Regions from separate parts of the uncultured Sphingopyxis sp. genome, predicted to be linked through region 2. Evidence: predicted binding sites of a transcription regulator. Region 2 holds the regulator's gene; the other holds the start of a gene.
What was found. The regulator LexA, encoded in region 2, represses DNA repair genes until DNA is damaged. The targets are predictions, from matches to a motif close to GTTCCNCNCTTGTTCT.

Region 1 (14,813 bases), 700 kb from region 2:
GCGGGAACGGGAACCAGCGGTTCGGAGGGGGGCAGGTCGGACACGGCAAGATTCTCCCGCTTTCGATTTGACTCACTTGCTGGCTGCGATAACCCGCGAGCCGCAAACTGCAAGGCGCATGCGCGCTTATGAAGGGACGGAATATGGTTCAACTGGGCCAAGAGATAGGTGGACTGCTCGATGGGCTTGGCGTCGATCGCGCGCTGTGGACCGAAGGGTCGATGCCGTCGGTGACCCCGCTGACGGGCGAACAGCTCGGCATGGTGCGGATCGCCGATGCGGCGACGATCGATACGGTGCTGAACGGCGCGCGCGCGGCGTTCCGCGCGTGGCGCACCGTCCCGGCGCCGCGCCGCGGCGAACTGGTGCGGTTGTGGGGCGAGGAACTGCGCGCCGCGAAGGACGATCTCGCGAAGCTGGTGACGATCGAGGCGGGCAAGATCGCGTCCGAGGGTGCGGGCGAGGTGCAGGAGATGATCGACATCTGCGATTTCGCGCTCGGCCTGTCGCGCCAGCTGTATGGCCTGACGATCGCGACCGAGCGGCCGGGGCACCGGATGATGGAGGTCTGGCATCCGCTCGGCGTCGTCGGTGTGATTTCGGCGTTCAACTTTCCGGTCGCGGTGTGGGCGTGGAACGCCGCGCTCGCGCTTGTCTGCGGCAACAGCGTCGTGTGGAAACCGTCGGAAAAGACGCCGCTGACCGCGCTCGCGACGCAGGCGATTTTCGAACGCGCGGTCGCGCGCTTCGGCGACGCGCCCGAGGGCCTGTCGCAATTGCTCATCGGCGGTCGCGAAGCGGGCGAGGCGCTGGTCGATGACCGGCGGGTGGCGCTCGTCTCGGCGACGGGCTCGACGCGGATGGGCCGCGCGGTCGCGCCGCGCCTCGCGCAGCGTTTCGCCCGCGCGATCCTCGAACTCGGCGGCAACAACGGCGTGATCGTCGCGCCCTCGGCCGATCTCGATCTCGCGCTACGCGGCGTCGCATTCGGGGCGATGGGGACCGCGGGGCAGCGTTGCACGACGACGCGGCGCCTGTTCCTGCACGACGGCATTTATGACGGCTTCGTCGAAAGGCTGAAGGCCGCCTATGCCAGCGTCGGCGTCGGCAATCCGCTGGCGGGCGAGGTGCTCGTCGGGCCGCTGATCGACCGCGCGGCCTATGAGATGATGCAGGGGGCGCTGGCGGCTGCCAGAGCGGCGGGCGGCGTCGTGCATGGCGGCGAGCGGGTGGGCGAGGGCGAAAGCTTCTATGTCCGGCCCGCGCTCGTCGAGATGCCCGCGCAGATCGGGCCTGTGCTGGAGGAGACGTTCGCGCCGATCCTCTATGTCATGCGCTATGACGATCTCGACGCGGCGATCGAGCAGCATAATGATGTCGCGGCGGGCCTGTCGTCGGCGATCTTCACGACCGACATGCGCGAGGCCGAACGCTTTCTCGCCGCGAGCGACTGCGGGATCGCCAACGTCAATCTGGGGACGAGCGGCGCGGAAATCGGCGGGGCGTTCGGCGGCGAGAAGGAGACGGGCGGCGGGCGCGAGTCGGGATCGGACAGCTGGAAAGCCTATATGCGCCGCGCGACGAACACGGTGAATTATTCGGACGCGCTGCCGCTGGCGCAGGGGGTGAGTTTCGAGGTCTGAGTTCCCCTCCCGCTTGCGGGAGGGGTTAGGGGAGGGCGTGTAGCTCTCGCGCACCTCGATATTGAAACAGCCCCTCCCCCGACCCCTCCCGCAGGCGGGAGGGGAGAGGCTTACGCGCGCCAGCCATAGCCTTCGTCCAATGCGACGATCCGACCCTCGGTGCCAACCGGCTCCACCTTGCCGTCGGTCAGGAAGGCCAGCATCGCGGCGTCGCTCACATCGACATGCGCGAGCGTGCGCTTGCCTTCCGGCGTGCGCGCGACGACCACCCCCGCTTTCGGCGCACCGTCGCGCCCGTAGAACACGGTATAGCTCTCGATCGTCGCCGCCCCGGCATAATCCTCGATCAGCTCGGGCACCGCCCCGCGCTTCGCTTCGGCTTCGGCCTGATAGTCGAAATCCTGCGGGAAGCTCGCCGCCGCGATCGGCTCCTTCGCCAGCACGATGCAATGATTGTCGGTCGCGAAGCCGCCGTTGGCGAAGAGGAAGCCGGTGCGGCCCTCGTTGCGCAGTTTCTCGACCATCGAGACGATCGCGTGGCTCATATAATTGGCGATCGGGCCGCCGCCGAAGGTCAGCCCGCCGAACACGCTCGCGGGGCGATCCCACGGCCAGCCGAGGATGCGCCGCGCCATCTTGGGCACGCAGGGAAAGCAGCTGTAGAGTTCGACGCAGTCGAAATCACCGGCGGTCATGCCGTTGAGTTCGAGCGTGCGGGTGATCGACGTTTCCATGCTGACGCTGCCGTCGTAGCGGTCGCGGTGGAGGATGCTCGCGGGTTCCTTCGCGGCGGCGCCCATGCCGACGTAGATCAGCCGCTCCTCGGCGATCCCGCGCCGCCGCGCTTCGGCGAGGCTGGCGACGATAAAGCCCGCCCCCTGATTCACCGACGAATTGGCGACCATCAGCTTCGAATAGGGGAAGGCGATCGGGCGGTTGCGCTCGTCGATGCGGAGGATGTCGGCGGGCGAGGCTGGTTTCCTGATCCACGCGCCGTCGTTCGCCGCGGCGACTTCCGAAAAGCGCGACCAGATTTCGGCGCTTTCGAACTGCGCATCCTCGAGGCTTTCGCCCCATGCGGCGCGCGTCGCATTCTCGTAGAGCGGATAGACGTCGACCGGCGCGGCGAGGCCATGGCTTTGCGCATAATTGGGCTCGCGCCGCGTCGCGACCTTGCGCACCGCATTGTAGCTTTTGTCCTCGCCGCTCGCGGCCTTGGCGGCGCGGCCGGCGGCGGTGCGCAGGGCTTCGCCGCCGACGATCGCGGCGAGTTTGATTTCGCCCGCGCCGATGCGGTTCGCCGCCTCGTTGAGCAGGCGCACCGGGGTGTCGCCGTGCGGCGCGGCGGACTGATAGTTGATCGCGGGGCTCGCGCCGATCGCAGCGGCGAGCGGCTCGCAGAGCTTGCCGAGGTGGTGGAAGCTGATCTGGTCGACGATCGCGAGGCTGTCGATGTCGGCGAGTAGCACGCCTGCATCGTCGGCAGCGACTTTCAGCGCCGCGACCATCAGTCCGAGCGAATCGAGTCCCGCGTCGGGATCGTCGGGGCGATCGTTGACCTGCCCGACGCCGATGATGACGGGGATGCGTTCGGGATCGGTCATCATGTCAACGCGCTTTCCATTCGGGCTTGCGCTTTTGCGCGAAAGCCAGCGGGCCTTCGCGCGCGTCTTCGCTGCGCATCAGGACAGCGCGCTCGCGCGTATTATGTTCCCAATAGGGCGCGTCGGCGGCGATGCGGCCCTGCTCGATGCCGAGCGCGACGCGCTTCGACGCCTGCACCGACAGCGGCGCGTTGGCGGCGATCTTTTCGGCAAGTGCCAGCGCCGTCGGCATCAGATCGGCGAGCGGAACGACATGGTTGACGAGGCCATATTCGGCGGCGCGCGCGGCGGGGATCGGGTCGCCGGTCAGCATATATTCCATCGCGAGTTTCCTCGGTAACTGCTGCGCGAGGCGGAAGGCGCCGCCCGCCGCGGCGAACAGCCCGACCTTGACCTCGGGCAGCCCGAATTGCGCATGATCGGCGGCGACGATGATGTCGCTCATCAGCGCGATTTCGCACCCGCCGCCAAAGGCGAAGCCGTTGACCGCTGCGATGATCGGCTTCGAGATCGGGTGCGACACCATGCCTGCGAAACCCCACGCCTGCTGCGCCGGATCATCGGGGTAGAGGCTCTCGCCGCGCGACAGCGCGACGAGGTCGGCGCCCGCGCAGAAGCTCTTGTCGCCCGCGCCGGTGATGACGACGGCGCGGATCTCGGGGTCGTTCTCGGCCTCTTCGAGCGCGGAGCCGACGCCGATATGGACCGCGGCATTGACCGCGTTGCGCGCCTCGGGCCGGTTGATCGTGACGATCAGGATGTGGCCGCGGCGTTCGGTGAGGATGGTGGTGTCGGTCATCGCGAATCTCTCCCTTTCGGGCGAGTATCGCGGGAGGTTGACGTTTACGTCAACTGTAAAGGGTGACGGTACTCAAACAAGCCCTGTGCTCCCGCGAAGGCGGGAGCCCATCACCGGTCGGTGCTATTTTGAACCGGCAGGAGATGGGTCCCCGCCTTCGCGGGGACGCACAGCTATTCTATTTCGGCCGGATCAGATCGACTGCCCGGTCTTCGCCCAGTCGGCGAGGAAGCCTTCGATGCCCTTTTCGGTCAGGACATGCTTGAACAGCCCCTTGATCACCGACGGCGGCGCGGTCATCACGTCGGCGCCGATCTTGGCGGCTTCGAGGACGTGGATGCCGTGGCGCACGCTCGCGACGAGGATTTCGGTCGCGAAACCATAATTGTCGTAGATCAGGCGGATATCCGAAATCAGTTGCATGCCGTCGAAGCCATTGTCGTCGTGGCGGCCGACGAAGGGCGAGACGAAAGTCGCGCCGGCCTTGGCGGCGAGCAAAGCCTGCGTCGCCGAGAAGCAGAGCGTGACGTTGACCATCGTGCCGTCGCCGGTCAGCGCCTTGCACGTCTTGAGGCCGTCGATCGTCAGCGGCACCTTGATGCAGACATTGTCGGCGATCTTGCGGAGGATTTCGGCCTCCTTCATCATCGTCGCATGGTCGAGCGCGACAACCTCGGCCGAGACGGGGCCATCGACGATGGCGCAGATTTCCTTCGTCACTTCCTTGAAGTCGCGGCCCGACTTGGCGATCAGCGACGGGTTGGTGGTGACGCCGTCGAGCAGGCCGGTCGCGGCGAGTTCCTGAATGTCGGCGATTTCGGCGGTGTCGGCGAAGAATTTCATGGGATGGGCTTTCCTGTGGGAAGGTGATTCGGGATTGCTGCTCCCCTAGAGCAACGCGCGCGAAAACTGAACCGCCACCCTCCGTTCGTCATTGCGAGCGGAGCGAAGCAATCCAGAGCGGTGTACGCCGCCCTGGATTGCCGCGTCGCTACGCTCCTCGCAATGACGAGGGTGGAAAGGGCTGGAGTTCTTTGTTTGTTCCGTTTAAGCGCCGGCTATGGCAAAAGCGAAGCGTCAATATGTCTGCCAGAATTGCGGGGGCGTCTCGTACCGCTGGCAGGGGCAGTGCGCCGACTGCGGCGAATGGAACACGCTGGTCGAGGAGGCGGCGGAGACCGTCTTTTCGGCGAAGCACGACCTCAGCCGCGGCGGGCGCACGATCGCGCTCGAAACGCTCGATGCCGACAGCCGGATGCCCGAGCGGATGCTGTGCGGGATTGCCGAGTTCGACCGCGCATTGGGCGGCGGCTTCGTCGCGGGGTCGGCGACGCTGATCGGCGGCGACCCGGGGATCGGCAAGTCAACCTTGCTGCTGCAGGCGGCGGGGCGGCTCGCGAAATCGGGCAAGTCGGTCGTCTATATCAGCGGCGAGGAGGCGGCGGCGCAGGTGCGGCTGCGCGCGCAGCGGCTGGGGCTCGGCCAGGCGCCGGTTGCGCTCGCGAGCGCGACGTCGGTGCGCGACATATTGGCGACGCTCGACGGGCGCGATGCCGATTTCGTCGTGATCGATTCGATCCAGACGATGCACAGCGACCTGATCGACAGCGCGCCGGGAACGGTGAGCCAGGTGCGCGCGAGCGCGCAGGAACTGATCCGCTATGCCAAGGACAGCGACGCCGCGATCGTGCTCGTCGGCCATGTGACGAAGGACGGGACGATCGCGGGACCGCGCGTGCTCGAACATATGGTCGACACCGTGCTCGCGTTCGAGGGCGAGCGCAGCCACCAATACCGCATCCTGCGCGCAGTGAAGAACCGCTTCGGCGGCACCGACGAGATCGGGGTGTTCGCGATGGGCGAGGAGGGGCTGGGCGAGGTTGCCAATCCGTCGAGCCTGTTCCTGACCGACCGCAGCCGCGACGTGCCGGGGTCGGTGGTGTTTCCGGCGCTCGAAGGCACGCGGCCGGTGCTGGTCGAGGTGCAGGCGCTGACCGTCCGCCTCGCGAGCGGGGCGACACCGCGCCGCGCCGTCGTCGGTTGGGACAGCGGGCGGCTGGCGATGGTGCTCGCGGTGCTCGAAGCGCGCTGCGGGCTCCAGATGGGCGCCGCCGAAGTCTATCTCAACATCGCGGGCGGCTATCGCCTCACCGATCCCGCCGCCGACCTCGCGGTCGCCGCGGCGCTGATCTCGGCATTCAGCGAGCGGCCGGTGCCCGCCGATGCGATCGTCTTCGGCGAACTGTCGCTGTCGGGCGAGGTGCGGCAGGTGGCGCACGACGCCCTGCGTCTCCGCGAAGCGGCGAAGCTCGGTTTTTCGCGTGGATGGGGGCCGCAGGGGATGAAGGGCGTCGGCGGGATTTCGGTTACCGGTTTCGGCCGGCTCGGCGAACTCGTTGACCTGATGCTCGGGCGCGACTAGCGACCGGGAAATGGGAAGTCTGACGGCTCTGGATATCATCGTGCTGACGCTCGTCGGCGGCGGCGCGGTGCTCGGTTTTTCGCGCGGCCTGGTGCAGGAAGTGACGACGCTGCTGGCGTGGGTCCTCGCAATCGCGGCTGTGCGTTTCTTTCATCCGCTGGTCACCGACCTGCTCGCGGGCTGGGTCGGGGGTGAGGGCGGCGCGGCGATGCTGGCGTTCGTGCTGCTGTTCGGGGGCGTGTTCGCGCTCGCCAATTGGGGATCGCGCGCGATGGGACAGCGCAGCCGCGCGTCACTCGTCGGCGGGTTCGACCGCGGGCTCGGCGCGGGCTTCGGCGCGGTGAAGGGCCTGCTGATCGCGACGATCGGCTTCATGATCGTGACTTTGCTCTACGACATCGGCTATGGCAATGCGCAGCGCCCGGCGTGGATGACGGGCAGCCGCACCTATCCGGCGCTCAACGCGACGAGCGCGGCGATGAGCAAGGTGATCGCCGAACGGCGCGCCGAGGCGCGCGAGGCCGAAACCGAAGCCGCGAAGGACGACGCATCATGAGCGCGCCGCTCTATAATCGCGACATATTGGCGCTGGCGGTCGCGACCGCCGACTATCTGCCGCTCGACGATGCGCGGCACCGTGTCAGCAAGCGGGCGCCGCTGTGCGGCAGCGCGATCATCCTCGATCTCGACACCGACGATGCGGGCCGCGTGACGCGCGTCGGCCTGCATGTCGAAGCCTGCGCGCTCGGCCAGGCGTCGGCCGCGCTGCTCGCGCGTCACGCGCGGGGGCGGGGGCTCGCCGAAATCCGCGCCGCGCGCGAGCGGATAGCGGGCTGGTTCGCGGGCGAGGGCGAGCGGCCCGACTGGCCGGGCTTCGACCTGCTCGCTCCCGCGCGCGATTATCCCGCGCGTCAGGGGGCGATCCTGCTGCCCTTCGATGCCGCGATCGCGGCGCTCGAGGAGCGGGCGGCGGCGGCGTGACGCTGCTCGCGCTTACCGCGGCGGCATCCGAAGCGGCCGAGACGGCGACCGACACCGCGCTGATGGAAGGCGCGATCCTGCTCGGCGTCGCGACCCTGTTCGTGCTGATTTTCCGCCGGCTCGGCCTCGGCGCCGTGCTGGGCTATCTCATCGCCGGCGCGATCGTCGGGCCGCACGGGCTCGGTCTGGTCGGCGGCGGCGAATCGAAGCTGGCCTTCGCCGAGCTCGGCATCGCCTTCCTGCTCTTCCTCGTCGGGCTCGAGCTGTCGCCGCGCCGGCTGTGGCAGATGCGCCGCGCGATCTTCGGGATCGGCATGGTGCAGGTCGTGGCGACCGGGCTGGTGCTCACCGCGCTCATCCATTTGACGCTGGGGTTCAGTCCCGCGGCTTCGCTCGCGCTCGGCCTGCCGCTCGCGCTGTCGTCGACCGCGCAGGTGCTGCCGGGGCTCAAAAGCTCGGGGCGGATCAATTCGCCTTTCGGCGAAAAGGCCTTTTCGATCCTCCTCTTCCAGGATCTCGCGATCGTTCCGATGATCACGATCATCGCCGCCCTGTCGCGCGCGCCCGCCAACCCCGCGGCGCCGTCGGGCTGGCAGATGGCCTTTTTCACGCTGTGGGCGATCGTCGTGCTGGTGCTGGCGGGCCGCTTCGTCGTCAATCCGCTGCTCCGGGTCATCGGCCGCTATGGCGAGCGCGAATTGTTCGTCGTCGTCGGCCTGCTCACCGTGCTGGCGAGCGCGGCGCTGATGCACAGCCTGCACGTCTCGACCGCGCTCGGCGCCTTCGTTGCGGGCGTGATGCTCGCCGATTCGCCCTATCGGCACGAGATCGAATCGGACATCGAGCCCTTTCGTCTGATCCTGCTCGGCCTCTTTTTCCTCGCCGTCGGCATGGTGCTCGACGTCGGCGCGGTCATCGAGCGGCCGATGCTGGTGCTCGTGCTCGCGGCGGGACTGGTCGCCGTCAAATTTTCGGTCCTCACCGTGATCATCCGCCTTTTCGGCAAGCCCTGGAAAGCGGCGCTCGGCCTTGGCCTGCTCCTGAGCCAGGGCGGCGAGTTCGGTTTCCTGCTCTTCGCGCAGGCCGCCGACGCGATGCTCATCCAGCCCGAAGCCGCGAGCCTGTTCAGCGCCGTCGTCACCTTGTCGATGATCTCCACGCCCTTTCTGATGCTGTTCGCGCGCAACCTGGAATTCGCGCCCGAAACCGACGCGCCGGTGCTCGACGATCCCGCCGATGCGCCGCGGGGATCGGCGATCGTCGTCGGATATGGGCGGTTCGGGCAGATCGTGGCGCAAATGCTGCACGGCGTCGCCTGCTCGGTCACGCTGATCGACAAGAAGCCGAGCCAGATCGAGCTGTCGAGTCGCTTCGACACCAAGGTCTATTTCGGCGACGGGCTGCGGATCGATCTGCTCCGCCGGGCGGGGGGCGAGGAGGCGCGGCTGATCATCTTCTGCATGGATGACGCGTCGGTCGACGCCGACGCGATGAAGCCGATCGTCGAGGCGTTCCCGAACGCGAAGATATTGATGCGGGTGTTCGACAGGCGACAATTGCTTGCGATCGACGGATCGGGCGTCGACGGCGTCATCCGCGAAGTCTTCGAAAGCTCGATCGCGATGGGGTTGACGGCGCTTCGCCATCTGGGTGTCGATCCGGCCGAGATGGACGACGTCGAGGCGACCCTGCGCCACCTCGACGACACGCGGCTGCAGGCGCAGCTCGACGAGGGCGACCTGTCTGCGGGCATGGACCACCGTTTCAAGCCGGGCGGCGGGCGCGAGGCCGACAGCGTGCTCGAAAAATTCCGCCGCAAGCGGCAGGCAGCGAAAGCGGTCCGCGACGAGGATGAGGTAATGGGCTGAAAGGCATCGCCGGGCGCTGCGACAGGTGAGCAGGGGATGGCCGCTTTGGGGTGGAGAGCTGCCGTTCCTATAGCCGTCGCCCCCGCCTTCGCGGGGGCGACGTCCATTTTTGGGTCGTCAGCCCACTCTGCCCGCACCGTCCAGAAAGGCCGCGACGGCGTCGAGGCCATGTTCGTCGGTGACGAAGCTTTGCCCGATGCCGCGCGTCAGGATCAGCGGCAGCTTGCCGCCGCGCACTTTCTTGTCATGCGCCATATGCGCGGCGAGTTCGGCGCCGGGCGTGTTCACGCCCGCGCTCGCGAGGCTGTGCGGCAGATCGACGCTGGCGAGATGCGCACGCACCCGCTCGGCATCGGCGGCGGAGCAAAGGCCGTTCGCGGCCGAGAATTGATGCGCGAGCACCATCCCCGCCGCGACCGCCTCGCCGTGGAGCAGCCGGTCCGAATAGCCGGTCTCCGCCTCGAGCGCGTGGCCGAAGCTGTGGCCGAGGTTGAGCAGCGCGCGAATATCCTGCGTCTCGCGTTCGTCGGCGGCGACGATGCGGGCTTTGGCCGCGACGCTGTGCGCAATCGCCTTGTGGCGGGCTGCGCTGTCGCCCGCGAGCAAGGCTGCGCCGTTCGCTTCGCACCAGGCGAAAAAGTCGGCATCGTCGATCAGCCCATATTTGACGACCTCGGCATAGCCAGCGCCGAGTTCGCGGCGCGGCAGCGTTTCGAGCGTCGTGGGATCGATCACGACCATCGCGGGCTGGTGGAAGGCGCCGATGAGATTCTTGCCGGCCGGCACGTTGATCGCGGTCTTGCCGCCGACGCTGCTGTCGACCTGCGCGAGCAAGGTGGTCGGGACCTGGATGAAATGGCAGCCGCGCTTGACGATGCTGCACGCGAAGCCGACGAGATCGCCGATCACGCCTCCTCCCAGCGCAATGACATGGTCGCCGCGCTCGACGCCTTCGCCGATCAGCCATTCGGTGAGCCGCGCGAGCCCCGCCCAGCTTTTCGTGCCTTCGCCGGGGTCGAGGACGAAGGAGGAAAAGGAGATATTCTCCATCGCCAGCGACGTGCCGAGCGGGGTCAAATAATGGTCGGCGACATGGGCGTCGGTGACGATCATCGTCCGCGGGCGCTTCAGCAGCGGCGCGACATGCGTGCCGATTGCGCGGATCAGCCCGTCGCCGATCAGGATCGGATAGCTGCGAGCGCCCAGCTCGACGGTCAGCTCTTCCATTGCGGATCTTCCCATTTTGACAGGGCCTCCAGGATCGCGCGCACCGTATGGTCGTGCGGCGTGCTTGCCGAACTGACGCGCAGATGCGCCTCGGCGTAGATGGGGTTGCGGACTGCCGCCAGTTCGCGCAGCACCTCGCCCGGATCGCGGTCCTTCAAAAGCGGGCGGTGGCTGCGGCGCCCGACGCGGTCGACGAGGGTCGGGATGTCGGCGTCGAGCCAGATGCAGAGGCTGTCCTGCAGGATCAGCGCGCGCGTCTCCTCGTTGATGAAGGCGCCGCCGCCGGTCGCGAGCACCATCGGCTTTCCGGCCAGCAGGCGCGCGATCACGCGGCGCTCGCCATCGCGAAAATGCGCCTCGCCGAAGCGCGCGAAAATGTCGGAAATCGTCATGCCGGCGGCGCGTTCGATCTCGTCGTCGGCGTCGGCGAAGCGCATGCCCAGCCGCTGCGCGAGGCGGCGGCCGATCGTTGATTTCCCCGACCCCATCAGCCCGACGAGCACGATCGACCGGTCGCGGATCGACGCGGCGATGGCTGGCAAGGGGCTTTTCGGGTTTCGCGACATGGTGCGCGCGGCTATACCGCCCGTGCGGCGCGGAACAATGGTTTTGCGCGATATGGGACGAACGGCGGGCATGGGATATTGCGCGGGCCGGAATGATTGAGGTGAATGTGACCGACAAGATGGCCGAAGGCGCGACGCGATGAAGGAAAAGACGCTGTCGCTGACGTTGGGCCTGTCGGCCACGGCGCTCGCCGCCATATTGGTGCTGCCCGCGATCGCGCAGGAATCGCTGTTGCCCGAAGGGTTTGGCAACCCGGCGGAGGCGCCCGCGCCGCGCCCGTCGCCGACGCCGAGCGCGACCCCCACGCCAACCCCCGCGCCGGCCAACGGCACAGCTCCGCCGCCCGTCGCGCCGACGCTCGGCACGACCAATGTCGACGCGCCGGCCGACGAAGGCGAGGATGGCGAGGAAGGCGAAGAGGCCCAGACGGGCGGGCTGAAATATGACCTGCCGCCCGGCGCGCGCCGCCTGCTCACCCGCATCGGCCCGCTCACCCCCGAGACCGGGGGACTCGCCCCCGACGCCTTCGGGGTTCGCGGCCAATATGCCGCGGCGATCATGCGCAAGACGAGCGGCCGGCTCGCGTCGCGCTGGGGCCAGATATTGCTCCGCCGCGCGCTCGCCTCGGCGATCGACACGCCGTCGACGATCAACGGTGCGGACCTGGCGGCCGAGCGTGCGTCGCTGCTGCTGCGCATGGGCGAATCGATCACCGCGCGCCGGATCGTCCAGTCGGTCGACTATGACCGCGCGAGCCCGCGGCTCGTCGCCGCGGCGCAGCAGGTCTATCTCGCCAACGCCGATCCGGCGGGCATGTGCCCCTATGTGCCCGCAGGACTCGCGCATGGCGACGAGCAGGCGTGGCGCCTGTCGGCCGCGATTTGCGCGGGCCTGTCGGGCGAAGCCGGGCCGGCCGGCTGGGCCGTCAGCCGCGTGCGGTCGAGCGGCAGGATTTCGAACTTCGACATATTGCTCGCCGAACGCGTGCTCGGCGCGACCGGCGCGGGGCGGCGCTCGACGACGATCGAATGGGACAATATCGACCGGCTGACGAGCTGGCGCTTCGGCATGGCGACCGCAACCGCGGTCGAGGTTCCCGAGGCGCTGCGGACTTCGGCGCCCTATTATATGAAGGGCTGGGCGGTCCTCGCGCCGATGACCGACATGGCGGACCGCATCGCCGCGGCGCCCGAGGCGGCGGCGCGCGGCGTGCTGTCGAGCGAGGCCTATGTGTCGCTGCTGAGCGCGGCGGCGAGCGAGGAAGAGCCCGGCGAGGCGCTCGCGGCGCAGACCGATCAGCTTCGTGGTGCCTTTTCGCTCGCCACCGGCGCCGAGCGCTATGCCGCGATGGAGCAATTGTGGGGCGCGGGCGGCAGCGCGGCGCAAAGCTATGCCGCGATGGTCGCGACCGCGCGCGCCGCCGCCGCGCTTTCGCCGAACACCGAAACTGGCGGCGATCCGTGGCAGCTTTTGGGGTCGATGCTCGCGGGTGGTTATGACGCGAATGCGCTCGCGTGGGTTCCGGCCGTGTCGGTCGGCAGCCGGGCATGGGGCGTGCTCGCGGTCGGTTCGCCGCGGGCGCTCAGCGGGATGAGCGCGGATGCGGTCGAGCGGTTTTCGGACGATGACGACAGCGCCGGCACGCTGCGCTCGAAATTCCTGCTCGCGGGGCTGGCCGGCCTCGGGCGGCTCGATGCGAATGACGCGGCGTCGGCGGCGCGCGACCTCGACGTCGATCTGAGCAGGCAGACGCGCTGGACGCGCGCGATCATGGCGGCGGCCGAGCGGCGCGAGCCGGGCATGGTGGCGTTGCTGGCGGCCGCAGGGATGCAGGGCGAATGGTCGAAAGTGCCGCCCTATCACCTCTATCATATCGTCCGCGCGCTGCGCGAGGTCGGCTTGCCGTCCGAAGCGCGGATGATCGCCGCCGAAGCCCTGGTGCGTGTCTGAGTTTCTTTTGAAGGATGCGGCGCCAGCCCGCTCCCGTCCTTCGTGCGAGAAAATGTCCGGGGGACATTTTCGCCGGAGGGGCCGGCCTCCCATAGGCTACTATCGTTGGGGAGGCCGGGAGGGGGAGCGGGCTGGCGCCGCTTTCGTCAATGTCTGACGCCGCTTTAATCGGCCGCTTTCTGGAAATGATGGCGGCCGAGCGCGGGGCGTCACGCAACACGCTGGCGGCCTATCGCCGCGACCTCGAACAGGCGGCAGAGTGGGTCAAAGGCCCGCTCGGCGACGCCGATGCTGCGGCCTTGCGCAAATTGATGGCGGATTACCGGTCGCTTGCCGCAAGCAGCGCGGCGCGCAAATTGTCGGCGTTGCGGCAGTTCTTCGCTTTCCTGCTGGACGAGGGCGAGCGGGCGGACAATCCGGCGCTCGACATCGCGAGGCCCGCGACGCGGCGGCCGTTGCCGCGCATCCTGACGCACGCCGATGTCGAGCGGTTGTTCGAGCGAGCGGGCGAGGAGGCTTCGGGGGAAGCGCCGCCCGCGAGCGCGGTGCGGATGCTGCTATTGCTCGAACTCCTCTATGGATCGGGGCTCCGCGCGAGCGAACTCGTATCGCTTCCGCGCCGCGCCGTGGCGGGCGAGCGCGAATATCTGATCATCCGCGGCAAGGGCGACAAGGAACGGCTGGTGCCCTTGTCCGAACGCGCGCGCGCGGCGTTCGATCGCTGGCTGCCGCTGCTCGCCGACGGATCGCCCTGGCTCTTCCCGTCGGGCAAGGCGCATATCTCGCGCGTGCGGCTGTTCCAGATGCTGCGCGAACTCGCCGCGCGCGCCGGGATCGATCCGGCCGCGATCAGTCCGCATGTGCTGCGCCATGCCTTTGCGACGCACCTTCTGGAGGGCGGCGCCGATCTGCGTGCGCTGCAACTGATGCTCGGCCATGCCGACATCGCGACGACCGAGATTTACACGCATGTCGATAGTCGCCGCCTCGTCGAGCTGGTCAACAGGCGGCACCCGCTGGCGCGGATGGGCGTCGATGGAGATGGCGCATAGGAAGAACGTCGGCCCCGCGAAGGCGGGGGCCGCTGGAGAAATAGCGCAAGGCCGATTACGGCCCCCGCCTTCGTGGGGCCGACGGATTCTCCTTTTGGCAGACGTTGACCTCGCTCGGCCTTCGTCCTAGCGACTCCGCATGACAGCCTTTCTGGACTTCGAAAAACAGGTCGCCGCGCTCGATCGGCAGATTGCCGAATTGCGCGAAATGGGTGACGATCCGTCGCTCAACATCGACAACGACATTGCGCGGCTGGAGGACAAGTCCTCGAAACTGCTGCGCGAAATCTATGCCAAGCTGACGCCGTGGCAGAAGACGCAGGTCGCGCGGCATCCCGACCGTCCGCATTTCAAACATTATGTCGCCGGCCTGTTCGACGACTGGATGCCGCTGGCGGGCGATCGTAATTTCGGCGACGACCAGGCGATCCTCGGCGGGCTCGCGCGCTTTCGCGGGCGCCGGGTGATGGTGATCGGTCATGAAAAGGGCGACGACATCCCGTCGCGCATGAAGCATAATTTCGGCATGGCGAAGCCCGAAGGCTATCGCAAGGCGATCCGCCTGATGCAGCTCGCCGACCGCTTCGGCTTGCCGGTGGTGACGCTGGTCGACACCTCGGGCGCCTTTCCTGGCATCCAGGCCGAGGAGCGCGGGCAGGCCGAGGCGATCGCGCGCTCGACCGAGCAATGCCTCGCGCTC
Region 2 (14,813 bases):
CAAGTCACCGGCGGCGCAAGAGGCGGATGCGATTTCAGGGCGCGGAGCGATACGGATTTCGGGAAGGGGTGAAGGACAGGGCAAGTTTCGAACGCAAGCCGACCTATCTTCATCGTCACCCCGGACTCGATCCGGGGTCCATTCACGCAAAATCAGGGAAGAATGGATCCCGGATCAAGTCCGGGATGACGAAAGTGGGAAATGGCGGTTCCCCCACTCAAAACTGCCGGATGCGTCAGGCGTCGGTAAGATCGAGAAGCGTGCGCGCGTCGAGGCCGATGCGGCGCATCTGCTGCGCGACCGGGGGCCAGATATTGGCGAGGAAGTCGGCGCGCATCAGGTTGCGCAGCCGTTCGGTGGCGCCCTCGGCGACGAACATGCCCACCCCGCGCTTGACCGTGACCAGCCCTTCGTCCTGAAACGTCTGATACGCCTTCGCGACGGTCAGCGGGTTCGCGCCTTCCTCTGCGGCGAGCGAACGCACCGAAGGAAGCATGTCGCCATCGCGATAGGTGCCGTCGAGGATCGCATTGGCGATGACGTCGCGCAGACGTTGGTACACGGGTTTGGACTGATCGAGCATGCCGCCTTAATGCCATAAGACAGCAGCACAGTCAAATTGGGCTAATTACAATTCGGGTTCAAAAACTGAAACTAAATTTCCCAGCCGCGGACGACGTCATCATATTCGGGACGCGGACGCTCGTCGAGGTCGCGTGAAGCGGTGCCGAAAAAGAAATAGCCGGCAATCCGGCCGCCTTCGCCGGCGCCGAACGCTGCCGCGACCTCCGGGCTATACGCCGCCCAGCCGGTGAGCCAGCTGCCGACGAAACCATGTGCATGCGCCGCGTGGAGCAGGTTCATGCCGACCGCGCCGGCCGACAGCTGTTGTTCCCACACGGGAATCTTCGCGCCGGGGACGGGGGTCGAGATCAGCACGAGCAAGGCCGGCGCTTGATGCGCGAACTGGTCGAGCGCCGAGAGGTCCATGCCCGCCGCGCCGGGATTTTCGGCGATCCACGCCTGTTTGAGCAGCGCCGCGAAGGCGTCGCGCTGCCCGTCGGCGATCGTGACGATCCGCCACGGTGCGAGCTTGCCATGGTCGGGAGTGCGCAGCGCGAGCGCGATGATGTCATGGAGCTCCGCGGCGTCGGGGCCGGGCGCGACCATGTCGCGCGCCTTGCCCGAACGGCGGGTAGCGAGATGGGCGAGAAGCGAGGAGGCGTCGTTGAACATGGTGCGCCATGTGGGCTTTTCAGCGCCCTTGCGCAAGTGTTGCGAACGGTTCGCAACAAATTCCGGCCCGATCGCGATGGTTTCGCGCGCAATTAGATTCTTCCCATACGCAATTTTGACGCTAGTGTTACGGCCATCTGCCCCGTTTCCGGGGCCAACATCATATTCCAGGGAAGGGTCGCCATGACCAAAGCCTATGCCCAGCACGGGGATGCCGCCGGGACGTTTCTCGGCCACCCGAAGGGCCTGTTTGTCCTCTTCTTCGCCGAAATGTGGGAGCGTTTTTCCTATTACGGGATGCGGGCGCTGCTGATTTTCTACCTCACCAAGCACTGGTTGTTTTCGGACAGTGAATCGGGGGTGATCTATGGCGCCTATACGGCGCTCGTCTATATCACCCCGGTGCTCGGCGGCTATCTCGCCGACCGCTGGCTGGGGCAGCGCAAGGCGGTGGCCTATGGCGCGGTCCTGCTGACCTTCGGCCATTTCATCATGGGTTTCGAGGGCGACGGCGGGCAGGATCCGGCGAGCCTCAACATCTTCTGGCTCGCGCTCGCCTTCATCATCGTCGGCTCGGGCTTCCTGAAGGCGAACATCTCGGTGATCGTCGGCCAGCTCTATCCGCGCACCGACGTGCGCCGCGACGGCGCCTATACGATCTTCTACATGGGCATCAATCTCGGCGCCTTCCTCGGCTCGCTGCTTTGCGGCTATCTCGGTGAAGTCTATGGCTGGTCCTATGGCTTCGGAGCCGCGGGCTTCGGCATGCTGCTCGGCCTGATCGTTTTCATCTGGGGCAAGCCGCTGCTGCTCGGCCGCGGCGAGCCGGAGGATCCGGCGAAGCTGGCCGCGCCGGTGATGGGCATCAAGTTCGAATGGCTGCTCTATATCATCGGTCTCGTCGCTGTCGGCGTCTGCTGGTGGATGGTGCAGAATCAGGCGCTCGTCGGCACGCTGCTCGGCGTCGCGGGGGCAATCCTCGTCGCCTATGTGCTCTTCACCGCGGTCGTGAAGCTGCCGTCGCAGGACCGCGACCGCATCTTCGCCGCGATGTTCCTGATCCTCGGCTCGATCCTCTTCTGGGCGCTGTTCGAGCAAGCGGGCTCGTCGCTGAACCTCTTCGCCGACCGCTATGTCGACCGCGCGGGGGTTCCGGCCTCGGTCTTCCAGTCGCTCAACGCCGGCTATATCGTCCTTTTCGCGCCGCTGTTCGCCGCACTCTGGACCTGGCTCGGCCGCCGCGGGTGGGAGCCTTCGGCGCCTGCCAAATTCGGCCTCGCGATGCTCCAGCTCGGGCTCGGCTTCTTCGTGCTCAAATGGGGCGCCGAAGCCGCGGGCATGGAAAATGCGACGCCGGTGCTGTTCATCTTCCTCATCTATCTGCTCCACACGACGGGCGAGCTCTGCCTGTCGCCGGTAGGCCTGAGCGCGATGAACCGACTGGCGCCCGCGCATATGGCGTCGCTGATCATGGGCACCTGGTTCTTCGCATCGGCGACCGGCAATTTCACTGCGGGGCTGATCGCGGCGGCGACGGGGTCCGAAAAGGCGAGCGGGGAGGGCGCGGGCAAGGCGCTCGTGCTCGACGTCTATCAGACGATCGGCCTGTGGGCGGTCGGCTTCGGCGTCCTCGTGATCGTGGTGTCGCCGCTGATCAAGAAGCTGATGCACCTCGACACGCTGCGCGATGCCGAGGACCTCGCCGGACAAAATGAGCTCGCCGAGGCGCAGGCGGCCGGCGTTCATCCCGAAGCCAAGGGGGCGTAATCCATGATCAAAGGTGTGAGGGGCAGCCTGCTGGCTGCGGTGTCGCTGGCGCTCGTCGGCTGCGCGGCGACCGGCAAGGAAACCGCGTCGGCGAGCGACAAGCCCGCCGAGAAGCCCGCGAAGTTCAACAAGGATCCCTATCCGTCGACCTACAAGGGTTATCCGACGCGGCTGACGGTCGTGAAGGGCGTCACCATCTTCGACGGCGAGGGCGGGCGGATCGACAATGGGTCGATCGTGATGTCGAGCGGCAAGGTGGACCGGATCGGCGGGCCCGATATGGAATTGCCGACCGACGCCGATGTGATCGACGGCACCGGCAAGTTCCTCACCCCCGGGATCATCGATATTCACAGCCACCTCGGCGATTATCCCAGTCCCAGCGTCGACGCGCATTCGGACGGCAATGAGGCGACGTCGCCGACGACGCCCGAAGTCTGGTCCGAACATAGCGTGTGGCCGCAGGACCCGGGGTTCAGCCGCGCGCTCGCCAACGGCGGCGTGACGAGCCTGCAGATATTGCCGGGCAGCGCCAACCTGATGGGCGGGCGCTCGATCACGCTCAAGAACGTCCCGTCGCGTACGGTGCAGGGCATGAAATTTCCTGGCGCGCCCTATGGCCTGAAAATGGCGTGCGGGGAGAATCCGAAGCGCGTTTACGGGAACAAGGGCCGCGCGCCTTCGACCCGCATGGGCAATTTCGCGGTCAATCGCGCGACCTGGGCGAAAGCGGTCGCGTACAAGAAGAAGCTCGACGACGGCAAGGCGGTCGACCGCGACCTCGCGATGGAAACGCTCGCGGGCGTGCTTGCGGGCGATATTCTCGTCCACAATCACTGCTACCGCGCCGACGAGATGGCGCTCGTTATCGATATGTCGAAGGAATTCGGCTACAAGGTGTCGACCTTCCACCACGCGGTCGAGGCGTACAAGATCGCCGACATCCTCGCGAAGGAGGGCATCTGCTCGGCGATGTGGGCCGACTGGTGGGGCTTCAAGATGGAAGCCTATGACTCGGTGCCGGAGAATATTCCGCTCGTCTATAATGCCGGCGCCTGCACGATCGTCCATTCGGACGATGCGAACCAGATCCAGCGGCTGAACCAGGAAGCCGCCAAGGCGCGCGCCGCGGGGCGCCGTATCGGCATCGACGTCAGCGACGAAGTGGCGTGGACCTGGCTGTCCTACAATCCGGCGAAGGCATTGGGCATCGCCGACCGGACCGGCAGCCTGAAGCCCGGCAAGATGGCCGACGTCGTGCTGTGGAACGGCAATCCGTTCAGCGCCTATACGCGCCCCGAAAAGGTGTGGATCGACGGCGCGCTGATGTTCGACGCCAAGGATCCGAAGCGGCGGCCGGTGAGCGATTTCGAGCTGGGCCAGCCCGGCGAAGGAGATGTGAAATGAGTGCTCTCCCGAACCTCCTTTCCATTCTCTCCCGTGCCCCTGCGAAGGCAGGGGCCCATCTCCGGTCCTGTCGATATGAAACGAACGGTGGTGAACCGATGAGAGCACAGGTGATAGGCCCCTGCCTTCGCAGGGGCACGGTGCAAGCGGGATTGGGAAGCGTATTGGCGGCCGTCCTGGCGCTCACCGCTCCCGCCGCGGCGCAGGACGTCGCGATCACCAATGCGAAGCTCGTCATCGGCGACGGCAGCACGCCGATCGAGGGCGGCACCGTCGTCGTGCGCGGCGGCAAGGTCGTCGCGGCGGGCGCGGGCGTCGCGGTTCCCGCGGGTATCGAGCGCGTCGATGCCGAGGGCCATTATGTGACGCCGGGCATTGTCGCGGCGTTCAGCCGCGTCGGGCTGGTCGAGGTCGATGCGGTAAGCGGCACCAACGACCGCTCGGCGCCGCGCACGCGCTTTTCGGCGGGGCTCGACATCGCCCCCGCGCTCAATCCGATGGGCTCGCCGGTCGCGGTCAACCGCGCGGCGGGGGTGACGCGCGCGATTGTCGCGCCGGGCGGCAGCAGCAATTTGTTCGCCGGGCAGGGCGCGGTGGTCGATCTGGCCGACGATATGGACATGGTGACGCGCCCGCGCGCGCTGCAATATGTCGCGTTCGGTGAGGATGGCGCGTCGAAGGCGGGGGGCAGCCGCGCGGCGACGTTCCTCCTCTTCCGCGAGCAACTGCTCGCGGCGCGCAGCTATGCGCGCAACCCCGCGGCGCTCGCCGAGTGGGGTAATGATGCGATGATCCAGCGCGCCGACGCCGACGCGCTCGTGCGCGTGATCGACGGAACGACGCCGCTGTTCGTGCGCGTCGATCGCGCGGTCGACATCGTCAATGTGCTGAAGCTGAAGAGCGAATTTCCCGCGCTGAAGCTCGTACTCGTCGGCGCGACCGAAGGCTGGCTCGTCGCGCGCGAGATCGCGGCGGCGAAGGTGCCGGTGCTCGTCTCGCCGCTCACCGACCTGCCGTCGAGCTTCGAACAACTCGGCGCGACGCAATCGAACGCGGGGCGGCTCAAGGCCGCGGGCGTCGATGTGTCGGTCGGCGTGTTCGACGACGATGACGCACACAAGATGGGCTATGTCACGCAATATGCGGGCAATCTCGTCGGCCTGACGCGCGTGCCGGGGGCGAGTGGGCTGAGCTGGGATCAAGCCTTCGCTTCGATCAGCAGCGTGCCCGCGCGCGCGGTGGGCATGGAGGCCAGCATCGGATCGCTACGCCCGGGCCGCGCCGGCGACGTCGTGATCTGGGACAATGATCCGCTCGAGCTCGGCAGCCGTCCGACCGCGGTGTGGATCGACGGCAAGGCGCAGTCGCTGACGACGCGGCAGGATCGCCTGCGCGACCGGTATCGGACGCCGCAGGAAGGCGCGTTGCCTAACGCATACGACTGGTAGGAGAGGGCAGGCGTTTCATCGTCTGCCTTCCCCTGCATCGGTGGTGACGTAGTTTGTCCTTGAAAGGTTCATTCCCTTCCTCGTCACCCCGGACTTGATCCGGGGTCCCGCTTGTCACCCTCGCTGAGCGGGACCCCGGATCAAGTCCGGGGTGACGAAGAAAAGCAAATCATGCCTTGCCTTTCAAACCAGGTCACCATTCCCGCACCCTCTATGTTGACACTGTTACCTTTGTCGCGGATGATGTCGGCGAAACTGCTTCGAGTCGTCGCTGGGCAGGGCGGTCGATCGCGATTGCACGAATGAGGAGAGTGTCGATGCAACCGATGTCGCTCTTGATCGTCACCTGCGTCCTGTTCGTCGGGTCGCACCTCCTCCTGTCGCACCCGCTGCGCGCCGGGCTGGCGGGGCGGCTGGGCGAGCGGGGGTTCCAGATCGTCTACTCGGTGATCGCGATCGCGACCTTCATCCTGATCGTGCAGGCGTGGCGCGGCATGCCGCCCGAGCCGCCGCTGTGGGCGGTGGGAGACGGGCTGTGGGCGCTCGCCTCGCTGATCGTGTTGATCGCGAGCATATTGTTCATGGGATCGCTGATCGGCAATCCGGCGCTGCCCGCGCCGCATGCCGCGAGGGACGCGGCGGCCGCGCCGCGCGGCGTGTTCGCGATCACGCGACATCCGATGATGTGGGGCTTCGCTTTATGGGCGCTCGCGCATGTCATCGTGATGCCGACGCCGGGCCAGATCGTCTTGTCGGCGACGATCGCCTTCCTCGCGCTCGTCGGCTCGGCGGGGCAGGATGCGAAGAAGGCGCGGCTGATGGGCGAGGCGTGGCGCGGATGGGCGGCGCGGACGAGCTTCGTCCCCTATGCGCGGCAGCTCGCGGGCGCGGCGCCGTGGCGCGAGACGATTCCGCGCGGGCATGCGCTGTTTGGGGGGATCGTCCTGTGGGCGGCCGCGACTTGGGCGCACGGGGCGCTCGGGTATATGGTCGCGGGCATCTGGCGCTGGGTGGGGTAGACGGGGCGTCTTTTCAATCCGCCGCCCCCGCGAAGGCGGGGGCCGCCGTCGGTTTACGCGGGCGCCGTTGGCATATTGGAGGGCTTCCCGCTTGGCTAAAAAAAGGGGCCGCAGTGCGACCCCTTTTGTTGTTTCCTTGAGGGATCGCCTCAGCGCTTGTCGACGGGCACGAACGGGCGCTGCGCCGGGCCGGTGTAGAGCTGGCGTGGGCGGCCGATCTTCTGCGCGGGGTCCGAGATCATCTCGTTCCACTGCGCGACCCAGCCGACGGTGCGGGCGAGCGCGAAGAGCGCGGTGAACATCGTCGTCGGGAAACCGATCGCCGACAGGATCACCCCCGAATAGAAATCGACGTTGGGGAACAGCTTCTTTTCGATGAAATAGGGATCGCTCAGCGCCATTTCCTCGAGCTGCAGCGCGACCTCGAAAACCGGATCGTTGACCTTGAGCGCGTCGAACACTTCGCGCACCGTCTTCTGCATCACGGTCGCGCGGGGGTCGTAATTCTTGTAGACGCGGTGGCCGAAGCCCATCAGGCGGAACGGATCGTCCTTGTCCTTCGCGCGCGCGATATATTCGGGGATGCGCTCGGGGCGTCCGATTTCGCGCAGCATATTGAGCGCGGCCTCGTTCGCGCCGCCGTGCGCGGGGCCCCAGAGGCAGGCGATGCCCGCCGCGATGCACGCGAAGGGATTGGCGCCCGACGAACCCGCGAGGCGGACGGTCGAGGTCGACGCATTCTGTTCGTGATCGGCGTGGAGAATGAAGATGCGGTCGAGCGCGCGCTCGACGGCGGGAACGACCTCATATTCCTCCGCCGGAACGCCGAAGGTCATGCGCAGGAAATTGCCCGTGTAGCTGAGGTCGTTGCGCGGATAGACGAAGGGCTGGCCGACCGAATATTTATACGCCATCGCCGCGATCGTCGGCATCTTCGCGATCAGCCGGTGGCTCGCGACCATGCGCTGGTGCGGATCGTGGATCTCGGTCGAGTCGTGATAGAAGGCGCTGAGGGCGCCGACGACGCCGCACATGACGGCCATCGGGTGCGCGTCGCGGCGGAAGCCGCGGTAGAAGGTCGCGAGCTGCTCGTGCAGCATCGTATGGCGTGTGATCGTGTTGTCGAATTTCGCGAGTTCGTCGGCGTTCGGCAGTTCGCCGTTGAGGAGGAGGTAGCAGACCTCCATGAAGCTCGAATGTTCGGCGAGGTCGCCGATCGCGTAACCGCGGTGGAGAAGCACGCCTTCGTCGCCGTCGATATAGGTGATCTGCGATTCGCAGCTCGCGGTCGAGGTGAAGCCGGGGTCGTAGGTGAAGGCGCCGGTCTGGGCGTAGAATTTGCGGATGTCGACGACGTCGGGGCCGACGGTGCCCGACAGGACAGGGCTGTCGACGGTCTTGTCGCCCAGCGTGATTTTTGCGGTGTCGGTCATATTTTGTTCCCTGTTCTGACGGCGGGGAGAGTTGAGTGGCTACGCCCCTGCCGGATAATGTTGCGCTGCGTCAAGTCGCGCCAGACTGACATCGCGTCCGAGCAACAGCAGCACGTCGAAAATTCCCGGGGAAACGGTTCGGCCGGTTAGCGCCGCGCGCAAGGGTTGTGCCAGCTTGCCGAGCCCCAGTCCGGCGGCTTCGGCCTCTGCGCGCACGGCGGCATCCAGCTCTTCTGTCGTCCAGTCGTCGAGCCCGCGCAGCCGCTGTGTCACGGCGGCCAGCAGGCCTTCGGGCGAGGCCTTTAGCACCTCGGCCGCCTTTTCGTCCACCGGCAACGGATCGCCATGGAAGAGGAAGGTCGCGCCGTCGGCGATTTCACCCAGCGTCTTGGCGCGCGGTTTGAGCGCGTCCATCGCGCGCGTCAGCAGGTCGCGGTCGAGGCCGTCGAGCGCGCGGCCGACCAGCTTTTCGACGCGCGGGGCGACGAGACGGGCGAGGCGCGCGTCGTCGGCTTCGCGCAGATAATGGCCGTTGAGATTCTCGAGCTTCTTGAAATCGAAACGCGACGGCGAGCGGCCGACATGGTCGAGGTCGAACCACTCGACCGCTTGGCTACGGCTGATGATTTCGTCGTCGCCATGCCCCCAGCCGAGGCGGAGGAGATAATTGTTCACTGCTTCGGGCAGATAGCCCATCTCGTCGCGATAGGCGTCGACGCCGAGCGCGCCGTGGCGTTTCGACAGCTTCGCGCCGTCGGCGCCGTGGATCAGCGGGACATGGGCATAGACGGGCTCGCGCCAGTTCATCGCACGCAGAAGCGCGAGTTGGCGGAAGGCGTTGTTGAGATGGTCGTCGCCGCGGATCACGTGGGTGACGCCCATGTCGTTATCGTCGACGACGACGCTGAGCATATAGGTCGGCGTGCCGTCGCTCCGCAGCAGGATGAAATCGTCGAGCTCGGCGTTCTGGACGGTGACCTCGCCCTGCACCTTGTCGGCGATCGTCACCGCGCCGTCCTGCGGCGCGCGCAGGCGGATGACGTGCGGCGCCGCGGGGTCGCCGTCATCGCGGTCGCGCCACGGGCTGCGCACGCGGAAGGGCTGGCGCTTCTCCTGCGCCTCGGCGCGCATCGCGGCGAGTTCGTCCTGCGTGAGGTAGCAGCGATAGGCCTCGCCCTTCGCGAGCAGCTCGTGCGCGACCTCGGCGTGACGCGGCGCGCGCGCGAACTGGAACACCGTCTCGCCGTCCCAATCGAGATCGAGCCATTGCATGCCGTCGAGAATCGCGTCGATCGCGGCGTCGGTCGAGCGCGCGCGGTCGGTGTCCTCGATGCGGAGCAGGAACTTGCCGCCATGGTGGCGCGCGAAGAGCCAGTTGAACAGCGCGGTACGCGCGCCGCCGATATGCAGATAGCCGGTCGGCGAGGGGGCGAAGCGGGTCACGACGTCGGTGCCCGTCGCTTCAGGCGTCGCTTCGGCCGAGATGCTTTGGTTTTCGGTTGCCACCGGGGCCTCTTTCACTCACTTTGCCGCCCGGTTGGGCGGGGATCGGGGGTGCCCCTAGCATGGCGACAGGGCAGCTTCAAACGCCCATTGCAGGGGCGCCGGCTCGCTTCGGCAGTCGCGCCCTCGACGCGATCGAGGCGCGGCTGGAGGCCGAGCGTGAGCGGATCGGCCTGTGGCTGCCCGTCGCGCTGGGGGCGGGAATCGGCGCCTGGTTCGCGCTGCCCGCGGCGATGCACTGGATCGGGGGGCTGCTGGTACTGGCGGGCGGGGCGCTCGCCGGATGGCTGATCGGCTGGCATCGCCGGCTCGGGCGCATGATGATCGCGGGGTGCGGGATGGTCGCCGCGGGGCTTTTGCTCGTCTGGCTGCGCGCGGTCTGGGTCGCCGCCCCGGTGCTGGCTGCGCCGGCGACGACCGAATTTTCGGCGATCGTCGAACGCGTCGAGCCGCTGCCCGCAAAAGGGAAGATTCGCATTCTCGCTCTGCCGCAGCGGCGGAGCGACCTGCCGCCGCGCGTGCGCCTGACGCTGCGCGGCGAGCAGGCGGCGGGCCTCGCCGAGGGCGAGGCGATCGGGGTTCGTGCGCGGCTGATGCCGCCGCCGGTCGCGAGCCTGCCCGGCGGCTATGATTTCGCGCAGCGCGCCTGGTTCGACGGCATCGGTGCGGTCGGGACGGTGCTCGGCGAGGTTGCGCGCGCGCCGGGGCGCGGCACGGCGCGGCCGTCGGTGCGTGTGCGGCCGAGCGCGCATATCCATGGGCAGATCGAAGGGTCGGCGGGGGGCATCGCGGCCGCGCTCGTCACCGGCGATCGCGGCGCGATTTCCGAGGCCGACGAGGAGGCGATGCGCCGCAGCGGGCTGGCGCATTTGCTGTCGATCAGTGGGCTGCACGTCACCGCGGTCGTCACTTTTGCGATGCTCGCCGCGATGCGGCTGCTTGCGCTGAGCCCGCGGCTCGCGCTCGCGGGCATTGTCCTGCCGCTCGCGGCGGCGACGGGGGCGCTTGCGGGCGGGGGCTATACATGGCTCGCGGGAGCCGAGGTGCCGACGCTGCGATCGTTCATCGCCGCGCTGCTCGTGCTCGCCGCCTTGCTGATGGGGCGCGAGGCGCTGACGCTGCGGCTCGTTGCCGCGGGGGCGCTGATCGTGCTGGTCTGGCGGCCCGAGGCGCTGGCGGGCCCGAGCTTTCAGCTGAGCTTCGCGGCGGTAACGGCGATCATCGCGCTTCATGAGAGCCGGCGGATGCAGGCGTTCATGGCGCGCCGCGAGGAGCCGTGGTTGTTCCGGCTGGGACGCGGCGTGGCCGGATTGCTGATCACCGGGCTCGTCGTCGAGGTCGCATTGGCGCCGATCGCGCTGTTCCATTTCCACAAGGCGGGACTCTACGGCGCGCTCGCCAATGTCGTCGCGATCCCGCTCACGACCTTCGTCATCATGCCGTTCGAGGCGCTCGCCTTGCTCTTCGACAGCGTCGGCCTCGGCGCGCCTTTGTGGTGGATTGCCGAGCAGGCGTTGCGCGCACTGATCGCGCTGGCGCATGGCGTCGCCGAGGCGCCGGGCGCGGTTGCGACGCTGCCGAGCTTTCCGCCTTGGGGCTTTGCGCTCGCGGTCTTCGGCGGGCTGTGGATATTGTTATGGCAGACGCGCTGGCGCCGGGCGGGGGCGGTACCGCTGGCGGTCGGGATGGCGGCGCTGCTCGCCGCGCCGCGCCCCGGCCTGCTCGTCACCGGCGACGGGCGGCATATCGCCGCCGCACTGCCCGATGGCGGCTATGCGCTGCTGCGCGACCGGGCGGGCGATTATGTTCGCGATACGGTTGCCGAGGCGGCGGGGGTCGATGCGCCGCTTCTGGCGCTCGCCGACCTCGATCATGTCGAGTGCAATCGCGATTTCTGCCGCTGGGCGCAGGGCGAGGGCGTGGCGCGGCGGATCGTCCTCGCCTCGCGCGGGCGCGACCGGATCGAGGGCGCCGACATGGCCGCTGCGTGCGCCGCCGCCGACGTCGTGATCAGCGACCGCTGGCTACCGCGCGAATGCACGGGGCGCTGGATGACGATCGACCGCGACAGCCTTGCCGAAACCGGCGGGCTGGCAATCTATCTGGGCGAAGCGCCGGAAGCCGTCGCCACGCTGAAAGCGGGCGACGAGCATCCGTGGCGCCGGCCGCAGCAGCTTAGTGGTAACGACGAAGCAGTCCCGACAGCCGCCCTTGCACGATGACGCGCTCGGCGGGGTAGCGTTGCGGTTCATAGGCGCTGTTGGCGGGATCGAGCCGGATCATCTGGCCTTCGCGGCGGAAATATTTGAGCGTCGCATCCTGTCCGTCGACGAGCGCGACGACGATGTCGCCCTCGCGCGCGGTGCTCGCCTTCTGGATCAGCGCATAGTCGCCGTCGAAGATGCCCGCCTCGACCATCGAATCGCCCGACACTTCGAGCGCATAATGTTCGCCCGAGCCGAGCAGCGCGGCGGGGACGGCGAGATTGTTGTGATCTTCGAACGCCTCGATCGGCACGCCCGCGGCGATCTTGCCGTGCAGCGGCACTTCGACGATGTCGTTCGCCGCGATCGGCCGCATCGCGGGCGGGCTCTTGCGCAGCGGGACGATATTGTCGCGATCGTTGCGCACGGCGGGCTTCGCCGCTTCGGGCACCTTGAGCACCTCGAGCGCGCGGGCGCGGTTGGGTAGGCGGCGGAGAAAACCCCTTTCTTCCAAGGCACTTATCAGCCGGTGGATGCCCGATTTCGACTTGAGGCCGAGCGCCTCCTTCATCTCCTCGAACGAGGGCGAAATGCCGCTCGCGTCGAGGCGCTGCTGGATGAAGTGGAGCAGTTCATGCTGCTTCGCGGTCAACATCGGTCGTTCTCCATGATGCCATATCGGACATAGGGAGAACGATAGTGGAACAAATCGGAACTTGTCAAGCGATGACGATATAGTCCGCTGCCGCGCCGGCCGCGCGCGCGCGGGCGCCGATGTCGCGGATCAGCAGCGCATTGGCCGAGGCGAGCGGCAGCGTGCGGCCGCTTTCCTGCCCGATCATGGGGATCAGCCGGCCGCTTTCGAGTCGCGCGCGCAGATAGTCGCGGCGTGTCCCGCCCTCGCCGAGCGGCGCGGCGAGCGGTGCGCGATGCACCGCGGGCAGCGGATCGGCCGCCCCGGCGAGGTGGCGGACGAGCGGCAGCAGGAACAAGGTCGCGGTGACGAAGGCCGAGGAGGGATTGCCGGGCAGGCCGAGCAGCACCGCGTCGCCGAGCGTTCCGGCGATCAGCGGCTTTCCGGGCTTCATCGCGATCTTCCAGAAATCGAGCCGCCCGCCAGCGTCGTCGAGCGCGCCGCGGACATGGTCGTGATCGCCGACCGACGCGCCGCCGACGGTGACGATGACGTCGTGACGTCGTGCCAACTCCTTGAGAATGTTCGCGAGCTTCGCGCGGTCGTCGGGGGCATGAAGGGGCAGGACGGGCGCGGCGGCTTCTCCGGCGAGCATCGCGGCGAGCATGACGCCGTTGCTGTCGGGGATGCGGCCGGGCGCGAGCGGGCGTCCGGGCGGGACGAGTTCGTCGCCGGTCGTGACGATCGCGACGCGCGGGCGGCGGCCGACGGCGAGCTGGCCCGCGCCGCTCATCGCCGCCGCCGCGATGGCGCCGGGGGTCAGGCGCGTGCCCGCGGGCAGCAGGCAATCGCCGGCGGCGAAATCGGCCGCGCGGGGCCGGACATGGCGTCCGCGCGCGCCGGGGCCGTCGCGCGTCAGCGTCAGCGCGTCGCCATCGCGCGCGACATCCTCCTGCACGATGACCGTGTCGGCACCGGGGGGGAGCAGCGCGCCGGCGAAGATACGCATCGCTTCGCCGGGGCCCACGCTGCGGCCGGGCGCGGCGCCCGCGGCGCTTTCGCCGATAACGGTCCACGGGCCGGGCAGGTCGTCGAAGCGGATCGCATAGCCGTCCATGGCGGAAAGCGGTGCTTCGGGCTGGTCGCGCAGCGCGACGACATTGTCCGAAAGATGGCGTCCAGGCGATTCGGAAAAGGCGATATTCTCGCTGCCGAGCGGTTCGCGTAGCGCGAGGAGCCGCGCCTGCGCCTCCTCGACGGCGAGCAGGCCGCTCATTCGGCGCGCCAGTCGCCCGAGCGGCCGCCGCTTTTTTCGAGGAGGCGGATGTCGCCGAGCACCATCGCGCGGTCGAGCGCCTTCGCCATGTCGTAAAGGGTGAGGAGCGCGACCGACGCGGCGGTGAGCGCCTCCATCTCGACCCCCGTCGGCCCCGTCGTCTGCGCGACGGCAGTAACCGCGATACCCTTGTCTTCCCACGCGAAATCGACGCCGATCTTGGTCAGCGCGAGCGCGTGGCAGAGCGGGATGAGGTCGGCGGTGCGCTTCGCCGCCATGATCCCGGCGATGCGCGCGGTCGAGAGCACGTCGCCCTTGGGAGCGTTGCCGTTGCGGATCGCTTCGAGGGCCTCGGGTGACATGGCGATGCGGCCGCCCGCGACGGCGCGGCGCTGCGTCGCGGGCTTGGCGCCGACGTCGACCATGTGCGCGGTGCCGGTCGCGTCGAGATGAGTCGGTTTGGGTGTCATTGCCGGAGGACGGAAGCAAGGCGGCGGGCGAAAGGCAAGGGGGATGGGGGGCGGGCTGGTAGTTGCTTTAACGATTATCGTCACCCCGGACTTGATCCGGGGTCCATTCGCACGGGCGTCGGAAGAATGGATCCCGGATCAGGTCCGGGATGACGAATGTCTGAGACCGACCGATTGCGGCCTCTTACATTGTCATCCCCGCGAAAGCGGGGACCCAGAGCGTGCGTAGGCTGATCCCGCACTGGGTTCCCGCTTTCGCGGGAATGACGAAGGTAGAGAACGGCAACTCCCCACCCCAAAGCGGAAATCGCCCGTCAGCCTTCCAGCAGCGCCCTGGTTGCCGCCGTGACGTCGTTCTGGCGCATCAGGCTTTCGCCGACGAGGAAGGCTTTGACGCCGCTTTCCGCCAGTCTTTG

Region 1: radA (DNA repair protein RadA) is a predicted target of LexA. The motif match lies at 5,076-5,091, and genes of this name have one in related genera.

Annotation. Positions count from the first base shown of each region.
Region 1 covers NZ_LT598653.1:2,982,084-2,996,896, reverse strand. Annotated here, with positions in the region: gene acs (acetate--CoA ligase) at 1-44, opposite strand, end outside; gene QZL87_RS13925 (aldehyde dehydrogenase family protein) at 144-1,643, shown strand; gene QZL87_RS13920 (acetyl-CoA acetyltransferase) at 1,754-3,247, opposite strand; gene QZL87_RS13915 (crotonase/enoyl-CoA hydratase family protein) at 3,252-4,046, opposite strand; gene fsa (fructose-6-phosphate aldolase) at 4,239-4,889, opposite strand; gene radA (DNA repair protein RadA) at 5,107-6,468, shown strand; gene QZL87_RS13900 (CvpA family protein) at 6,479-7,024, shown strand; gene QZL87_RS13895 (iron-sulfur cluster assembly scaffold protein) at 7,021-7,449, shown strand; gene QZL87_RS13890 (cation:proton antiporter) at 7,512-9,317, shown strand; gene aroB (3-dehydroquinate synthase) at 9,435-10,544, opposite strand; gene QZL87_RS13880 (shikimate kinase) at 10,532-11,110, opposite strand; gene QZL87_RS13875 (hypothetical protein) at 11,250-13,061, shown strand; gene QZL87_RS13870 (tyrosine recombinase) at 13,211-14,113, shown strand; gene QZL87_RS13865 (acetyl-CoA carboxylase carboxyltransferase subunit alpha) at 14,253-14,813, shown strand, end outside.
Region 2 covers NZ_LT598653.1:2,278,897-2,293,709, reverse strand. Annotated here, with positions in the region: gene QZL87_RS10560 (GntR family transcriptional regulator) at 236-583, opposite strand; gene QZL87_RS10555 (nitroreductase) at 655-1,236, opposite strand; gene QZL87_RS10550 (peptide MFS transporter) at 1,420-3,003, shown strand; gene QZL87_RS10545 (amidohydrolase) at 3,007-4,410, shown strand; gene QZL87_RS10540 (amidohydrolase family protein) at 4,575-5,858, shown strand; gene QZL87_RS10535 (NnrU family protein) at 6,176-6,877, shown strand; gene QZL87_RS10530 (citrate synthase) at 7,027-8,310, opposite strand; gene gltX (glutamate--tRNA ligase) at 8,350-9,816, opposite strand; gene QZL87_RS10520 (ComEC/Rec2 family competence protein) at 9,876-12,035, shown strand; gene lexA (transcriptional repressor LexA) at 11,989-12,672, opposite strand; gene QZL87_RS10510 (molybdopterin molybdotransferase MoeA) at 12,737-13,927, opposite strand; gene moaC (cyclic pyranopterin monophosphate synthase MoaC) at 13,924-14,397, opposite strand; gene trpC (indole-3-glycerol phosphate synthase TrpC) at 14,712-14,813, opposite strand, start outside.